Regions from separate parts of the uncultured Zoogloea sp. genome, predicted to be linked through region 2. Evidence: predicted binding sites of a transcription regulator. Region 2 holds the regulator's gene; the other holds the start of a gene.

Region 1 (4,180 bases), on a different contig from region 2:
CCGCCACCATCTGCGCCCAATAGAGCAGCAGGTCGTCGTAGTCGAGCACCTGCTGGGCCTGCTTGGCCTCGACGTAGGCGAGGAACAGGGGCTTGAGCTCAGTCTCCCATTCGGCACACCACGGAAAGCTCGACTGCAGCACCTCGGCCAGGGGCGCCTGGGTGTTGACCGCCGCCGAATAGATGGCAAGGCAGGTGCCCTTGAGGGGAAAGCGCTTGTGCTTGGCCGAGCAGCCCAGCTCGTGGCGGACGAGGTTCATCAGGTCGCCGGAATCTTCCCGATCGTGGATGGTGAAGCCGGGGTCAAGCCCGATGCGCCCGGCGAACTCCCGCAGCAGGCGCGCGCCCACGCTGTGGAAGGTGCCGGCCCACGGAAAGCCGCCCTGGGCCAGCCGGGCATGGCGCGGTGAGACCTGGGCGGCGATGCGCTGGACACGGCGGATCATCTCGTCGGCCGCCCGGCGCGAGAAGGTGAGCAGCAGAATCTGCGCCGGGTCGGCGCCCTGGGCGAGCAGATGGGCGACCCGGTGGGCCAGGGTGTTGGTCTTGCCCGAGCCCGCCCCGGCGATGATGAGCAGCGGCCCCGGCGCGGCCTCACCGGCGCCGTGGAGGGCCGCTGCGCGCTGGGCATCGTTGAGGCTGGCGAGGTAGGCGGGCAGCTCGGCCGTGGCGGCGTCGCTCATCGGGCGAGCTCCGGCTCGGGCGCACTGTTGGCGGCAGGCTCGGGCTCGGCGGCGTGGAGGCCGGCAGCGAGGGACACCAGCACGGCTTCGTCGCACACCGGGCAGACGCGGTAATAGGCGCCGGGGCCGGTGGCGAAATCCATCGATGCGGGATCGACCGGGCTATGGCAATGGGGGCAGATGAAGCGCGGCATGGTGAAACCTTTGAAACCCTCTTTAAGCTGTAATAATATACAGTCAATGCCGGATTTCAAGTTCTGCGTGCAGCCACCCGCGCAAATCCCGTCAGGGCGCGCCGCGAGCAGGTGGATCGTCGGTCCAGCCGGCAAACCAGTCGGTCAGCGGGCGGGTTTCGCCCAGGGCGGCGAGCCGGCGGTCCACGGCCTCGTGGTTGCCCCACACCACTCCGGCCAGTTCGCCAGCGGCTTCCTGCGCCTCGATGTCGCGGCAGTACAGGCCCTTGTCGCGCTCGATGTAGAAGCCGTAGGTGCGGCAGGCCACCGGGCGGCTGAGATACACCGGGCAGGCGCCGCTGGCCTCATCCAGCATCGGGCAGACCACCGGACGCACCGCGGCATCGGCCAGCGCGGCCACGCGGCGGCGGATCTCATCCAGCTGGGCGGGCGGCAGCGCGGCCAGCCCGTCCCGCAGCAGCGTCCATTCGGCGGCGGTGAGGGTGGGCACGCTGGCGAGGCGCCGGCAGCAGGTGTCGCAGCCCTTGGCGCACAGCCAGTCGGGTTGCCCGGCGCGGATCATTCCGACCCGCTGGTCGATGTCGTCGTGAAGCTGGATGAGTGCGGCGGTGGGGTGCACGGTTCGTCCTCGGGGCTGGCGCGGGCGGCGCCTTCGGTAGCGACGGGAAGATAACAGCGCGGGCCGCGGCGGGCCAGCGGGCGAAGCACCACCGCGGCATGCAGTCCGCCCCGCAGCGGCCGTAAACAACGGGCGCGGGCGTCGCCCGTGCGGTATGGAAAATCCCCTGCCGCGGAACCAATCGCCCCCTTAGCACTCACAGGCAGGGAGTGCTAACATCTGGGTGAAGGAGGTTGTTACTGATGTCCCATACCTTGTCGTTTCCCGTCCCGTCCGCGGTTGGCAGCCTGGATCAATACATCCAGAGCGTGAATCGCATCCCGCTGCTGACCGAGAAGGAAGAATCCGACCTCGCCCACAGCTTCCGGGAGAACGAGGATCTGGATGCGGCGCGCAAGCTGGTCATGTCCCACTTGCGGCTGGTGGTTGCCATTGCCCGGGGTTACCTCGGCTACGGCCTGCCCCACGCCGATCTCATCCAGGAAGGCAACGTCGGCCTGATGAAGGCCGTGAAGCGCTTCGACCCGGACCGCGGCGTGCGGCTGGTTTCGTTCGCGATCCACTGGATCAAGGCCGAGATCCACGAATACATCGTCAAGAACTGGCGGCTGGTCAAGATCGCCACCACCAAGGCCCAGCGCAAGCTGTTCTTCAACCTGCGCGGCCTGAAGGCGAGCAGCAGCACCCTGCAGGGCGAGGAAGTCCGCACCATCGCCGAGCAGCTCGGGGTCAAGCCCGAAGAAGTGCGCGAGATGGAAACCCGCCTGTCCGGTGGCGACGTGGCGCTCGAATCCGGCCCCGAAGACGAAGAGGAGCGCTTCGCGCCCATCGCCTACCTGGCCGACCCCCACGCCGAACCGTCCGAGGTGATCGCCCAGCGCGAATACGCCCGACTGCAGGATAGCGGGCTACACGAGGCCTTGGCCGCGCTGGATGACCGCAGCCGCACCATCGTCCAGCGCCGCTGGCTGGCCGAAGGCGACGCCGCCACCCTGCACGAACTGGCCGCCGAGTACGGCGTTTCCGCCGAGCGCATCCGCCAGATCGAAGCCAAGGCGATGCAGAAGATGCGCACCCAACTGGTGGCGCTGGCCTGATCCAGACGCAGGCAACAGCAAAAAGGGCGACTTCCGGGTCGCCCTTTTGTTTTGTGCCGCGCCCAGCAAGAGCCGGTATAGGCACAGATCGATCAGATTGAAAATCCGATAGGCACAGATTTCGGGTCGGGCTACTTGCCCGCCAGCAGCTTGCGGATGTCGCCAGCGACCACCTCGGGCTTTTCGCCGTGCTTCACGTAGAGCCGCAGCCGGCCCTGGGGGTCGAACACGTAGGTGCCGGTGGAGTGATCGACGGTGTAGGCCTTGCCGCTCGTGTCGCCCTGCTTCTGATAGAACACCTTGAAATCCTTGGCCACCGCGGCGGTGGTCGCTGCGTCGCCGAACAGGCCGACGAAACGCGCATCGAAGGCCGGCACGTACTGGGCCAGCAGTTCCTGCGTGTCGCGCTCCGGGTCGACGGTGACGAACAGCACCTGCACCTTGTCGGAATCCGGCCCGAGCTGGCGCATCACCTCGGCCATGTTCACCAGATTGGTGGGGCACACGTCGGGACATTGGGTGTAGCCGAAGAAGATCGTCACCACCTTGCCCTTGTAGTCGGCCAGGGTGCGGACGGTGCCGGTGTGGTCGGTGAGCTTGAGGCTCTGGCCATACTGGGCGCCGGTGATGTCGGTGCTTGCAAAGCCCGCGCCGGGCCCGCCATCCCCCTTCGGCGAGCAGGCCGCCAGCAGGCCAAGCGCCAGGCCCGTCACGATGGTGCGGCGCAACATCGAAATCATTTAAAACCCCTTTAAGTTTCAACTGCTTGCGCGTTTTTCAAGTGCACTGCAAAAACGATGCACGATGCTACACTGGCTCCAGAATTTGATCTGCGTCAAAAAGTCGCAGACAGGGCCTGGAGGAGACGCCATGGCTATAACAACAAGAGAGACGGCGGGCGCGCGTGAATGGATCGCGCGCCCGAACCGCTCACTCACCCCAGCAGTCCGCCGCGGCCTCATCGGCCTCATCCTGGCGGCGAGCATCCTCATCAGCCTCGGTTTCTGGCTGGCCGGCGCGTGGCTGGTGCTGCCCTTTGCCGGTCTTGAACTCCTTCTTCTCTTCGTCGCCCTGCGTGCCCTTGCGCGCCGCGATGCCTCGTTCGAATCGATCCGCCTCGAAGGCGACCGCCTGACCGTCACCCGCCATCTGCCGGGCTGCGAATCGCACCACAGCTTTCATGCCGGCTGGGCCCGGGTCAGCCTCGAAGGCGAGCGCCCTGACGATCCGCTGGTGTGCATCCGTTCCCACGGCAAGACCGCGCGGGTCGGCGCACTGATGACACCCGACCAGCGCCAGATGCTGGCGATGGATCTCCGGCAGCGGCTGCAGCCCTGACATCATCCCACGACGAGAAGAGGTAGAGCCTTGACGACACTCAACCCCCGCATCCGCCTCACTCAGTCAGCCCCACGCATCTCCGGCCTTCTCGCCGGACTGGGCGCCCTCCTCGCCACCGGCCCTGCCCGCGCCGACTTCAGCTGGAACTTCCCCACCCCGGTCACCCCCATCGCCCGGGACACCCTGAACATCCACAACGAGTTCATGGTGATCATCACGGTGCTCTTCGTGGTGGTGTTTGCGATCA
Region 2 (4,180 bases):
AGGCCTCGCGGCATTCCATGTTGATCTCTTCCAGCGTCTCCAGGCAGTCCGAGACGAAACCGGGGCACATCACGTCCACAGAACCGACGCCTGCCTGCGCCATCGCCTCGAGGGTGGGCTGGGTGTAGGGCTGCAGCCACTCGGCCTTGCCGACGCGCGACTGGAAGCTCACCACCAGCCGCTCCGGCGGCAGCGCCAGGGCTTCGCCGAGCAGGCGGGCGGTCTTCAGGCATTCGCAGTGATAGGGATCGCCGAGCTCCAGCGAGCGCTTGGGGGTGCCGTGGTAGCTCAGCACCAGCCGGTCGGGTTCGCCATTGCGCTTCCAGTGTTCACGCACCGAATTGGCGAGGGCCTGGATGTAGGTGGGCTCGCCGGGAAAGCTGCGCACGTAGCGGATCTCCGGCAGGTTGCGCCAGTGGCGCAGGCAGTCGGCCACTTCGTCGATCACCGTGGCGGTGGTGCTGGCGGCGTACTGGGGGTAGAGCGGCACCACGAGGATGTGGGTGCAGCCGGCGGCGCGCATGGCGTCGAGCTGGCTGCGGATCGACGGCTGACCGTAGCGCATCGCCCATTCGACGACGAGATCCCGCTGGCCGGCGTTGGCCAGGAAACCCTTGAGCAGCTTGGCCTGCTTTTCGGTGTGGGCCTTGAGGGGGGAGCCTTCGTCGGTCCACACGCTGGCGTACTTGGCAGCGGATTTGGCTGGACGGGTGCGCAGGATGATGCCGTGGAGGATCGGCCACCACACGAGGCGTGGGATCTCCACGACCCGCGGGTCGGACAGGAACTGCCGCAGGTACGGGCGCAGGGCCGCTGCGGTGGGGGCGGTCGGGGTGCCGAGATTGACCAGCAGGATGCCGGTACGCGGCGCCTTGCCGTGGGTGTGCGCTGGCGCTTGCCAGAATCGGGTCATCGGGGAGCTTTCAGGTTCAGTTTTGCCCGGAAAGGGCACTGGAGATGAGGCGGGCGGTGACGTCCACGATCGGGATCACCCGTTCGTAGGCCATCCGGGTGGGGCCGATCACGCCGACCGAGCCGACCAGCTGGCCGTCCACCTCGTAGGGAGCGGTGACGACGCTGCAGTCGTCCAGCGGGCTGAGGCCGCTCTCGCCACCAATGAAGATCTGCACGCCCTGGGCGCGGTTGGAGATGTCGAGGAGCTGCATCAGCCCCGTCTTCTGCTCGAAGAGTTTGAAGAGCTCGCGCAGGCGGGCCATGTTCGACGACAGATCCTCGGCATCCAGGAGGTTGGTCTCACCGGAAATCACGTAGGTGCTGCGGGTTTCCTCCAGCGCCTCGCTGCCGGCCTCGACGGCCGCGCTCATCAGCTCGGTCATGTCGGTGCGCAGCTGCTTGAGTTCGTCCTGGATGCGGGTGCGGATTTCGTCGAAGGCGAGGCCCGCGAAGTGCTGATTGAGGTAATTGGCGGCGGTGACGAGCTCCGACGGGCTGTACGCGCGCTTGGTGAAAAGGATGCGGTTCTGCACATCGCCGGCGCTGGTGACGAGGATCAGCAGGATGCGGGTGTCGGACAGACTGACGAACTCGATCTGGCGGATCCTCGGCACGTCCTGCTTGGGCGAGACGACGACGCCGGCGAAGTGGGTGAGGCCCGACAGCAGCTGCGACGCGGCATTGAGCACGCGCTGGGGCTCGCCGGGCTGGATCTGACCCTGGAGTTCATGGAGCTGGCCGGTGCCGATGGGCTGCACCGTGAGCAGGCTGTCCACAAAAAAGCGGTAGCCGAGGGGCGTGGGAATGCGCCCGGCAGAGGTGTGCGGGCTGGTGATGAAGCCCAGCTCCTCCAGGTCGGACATCACGTTGCGCACCGTGGCCGGCGACAGCTGCAGGCCCGAATAGCGCGACAGTGCCCGCGACCCGACGGGCTGGCCTTCGGCGATGTAATGCTCCACCAGGGTCTTCAGGAGGATTTGCGAGCGTTGGTCGAGACGGGTCATGGCGGCAGATGGAGGGTTCCCGGCGATTCTAAGAGAAGGCCTGCGTTCATGAGAAGCAGGAGCACGCTGCAGAATGTGGTTTAATCAATGCATGACCTGCGAGTTCAAGACTATCGCACTGATCGGCAAGTATCAGAGCCCTGAAGTGGCCGAGGCGGTGCTTCGGCTGGCCAATTATTTGCGCGGCCTCGGCATTGCCGTGTTGATCGAGCAGGGAACCGCGAGTTCCACGGGGCTCACGGCGGGTTTCACGGTCGCAAGCTACGACGAGATCGGCGCCCGGGCCGATCTGGCCGTGGTGCTCGGCGGTGACGGCACCCTGCTCAACAGCGCGTGCCGCCTGGCTTCGTACAACGTGCCGCTGGCGGGCGTCAATCAAGGCCGGCTGGGCTTTCTGACCGACATCTCCCGCGAGGTCGCCCTCGACAAGATCGGCGAGATCCTCCAGGGTCGCTACACTGAAGAATCCCGCATCCTGCTCGACGCGGAAGTGCTGCGCGGCGGGCAGCGGGTGTTCCACACGGTGGCCCTCAACGACGTGGTGGTCAACAAGGGCGAGCTGGGCCGGATGATCGAATTCGATCTGCGCGTCGATGGCGAGTTCGTCTACACCCAGCGCTCCGACGGCATGATCGTCTCGACGCCCACCGGCTCGACGGCCTACGCGTTGTCGGCCAACGGGCCGATCCTCCACCCCAGCGTCGAAGGCATCGCGCTGGTGCCCATGTGCCCCCACGCGCTCACGGCCCGGCCGATCACGCTGCCCGATCACTGCTGCATCGAGATCGTGCTGCTGCCGCCCCACGATTCCCGCGTCCACTTCGACGGCCAGAGCCGCTACGACACTCGCGCCGGCGACACCGTGCGGATCACCCGCTCGCCCCATCGCGTGCGCCTGCTTCATCCCCCGGGCTACAGCTACTTTGCGATGCTTCGCGAAAAGCTGCACTGGAGCTCGACGCCCCGTCACGGCTGACCTGCCGGTTTCACCCACTCGGTTTTTTCATGCTGCGTCATCTTTCCATTCGCGATTTCGTGATTGTCGATCGGCTCGAACTGGCCTTCGAGGCCGGTTTCGGTGCACTTACCGGTGAGACCGGTGCGGGCAAGTCGATCCTCCTGGATGCCCTTGGCCTCGCCCTCGGTGGCAAGGCCGAGGCCGGCGTGGTGCGCAGCGGTCAGGCGCGCGCCGAGATCGTCGCCGAGTTCGACCTGCCGCCCGACGGCCCGCTGCGGGCCTGGTTGGCGGAGCAGGAGATCGACGCCGACGAAGGCGTGCTGCTGATGCGCCGCGTCATCGAAAGCGGCGGCCGCTCCAAGGCGTGGCTCAACGGCTCGCCGGTGGTGCTGGCGCAGCTGCGGACGGCCGGCGAATGGCTGGCTGACATCCACGGGCAGCACGCCCATCACGCGTTGCTGCGGCCCGACGCCCAGCTGGCGCTCGTCGATGCCCACGGTGGCCTTGTCGCCCAGGCGGCCGAGGTGGCCGAGCGTCACCGCGCATGGTCGGCCCTGCGGCGGGCGCGGGAGGCAGCGGAGGAGGGCGCGTCCTCCACCGAGCGCGAGCGCGAACTCCTCGGCTGGCAAGTGGCAGAACTGCGCGAGCTGGCCTTCGAGCCCGACGAATGGGCCCAGCTCAACCAGGAGCAGGCCCGGCTGGCCCACGCAGCCGGCCTTATCGAAGGCAGCGCCGAAGTCATTGATGGCCTCGCCGACGGCGAGTACGCGCTGCTTTCCCAACTCGAACGCCTGCTGTCCCGCGTCGCCGACATGGCGACCCACGACGGCCAGCTTGCCGACGTGCAGGAGCTGCTCGGCAGCGCCAGCATCCAGCTTGACGAAGCGCTCCACGCCATGCGCCGCTACCGCGACCGGCTCGATCTCGATCCGGATCGCCTTGCCGAAATCGACCAGCGCATCCAGGCGATCACGGCCATGGCCCGCAAGTATCGGGTTGCTCCCGAAGGTCTGCCGGACGTCCTGCTGGAAAGCGTGGGGCGGCTGGAGCGGCTCGTTCGCCAGTCCGATCCCGAAGCCCTGGCTCGGGAAGAGTCCGCGGCAAAGTCCGCCTTCCTGGCAGTGGCCGAGCCGCTCTCCGCGGCCCGGCGCAAGATCGCCGCCGAGTTGTCGGCGGCGGTCACCGAGGCCATGCAGTCGCTGGCGATGGGCGGTGCCCAGTTTGAGATCGCGCTGCGTCCCGTCGAAGAAGGTGCAGCTAGCGG

Evidence for each region. The regulator HrcA, encoded in region 2, represses chaperone genes, less so after heat shock. The targets are predictions, from matches to a motif close to TNTTAGCACTCNNNGNCNNNGAGTGCTAANA.
Region 1: a site for HrcA is predicted at 1,683-1,713, ahead of rpoH (RNA polymerase sigma factor RpoH). Genes of this name have one in related genera too.

What each region holds. Positions count from the first base shown of each region.
Region 1 is NZ_CALAYQ010000023.1:41,251-45,430, forward strand. Features, by position in the region: gene Q0672_RS02200 (ATP-dependent helicase) at 1-682, opposite strand, end outside; gene Q0672_RS02205 (hypothetical protein) at 679-876, opposite strand; gene Q0672_RS02210 (YkgJ family cysteine cluster protein) at 968-1,495, opposite strand; gene rpoH (RNA polymerase sigma factor RpoH) at 1,738-2,592, shown strand; gene Q0672_RS02220 (SCO family protein) at 2,724-3,323, opposite strand; gene Q0672_RS02225 (DUF2244 domain-containing protein) at 3,463-3,930, shown strand; gene coxB (cytochrome c oxidase subunit II) at 3,961-4,180, shown strand, end outside.
Region 2 is NZ_CALAYQ010000081.1:62,119-66,298, reverse strand. Features, by position in the region: gene hemH (ferrochelatase) at 1-913, opposite strand, end outside; gene hrcA (heat-inducible transcriptional repressor HrcA) at 930-1,958, opposite strand; gene Q0672_RS10755 (NAD kinase) at 2,050-2,934, shown strand; gene recN (DNA repair protein RecN) at 2,964-4,180, shown strand, end outside.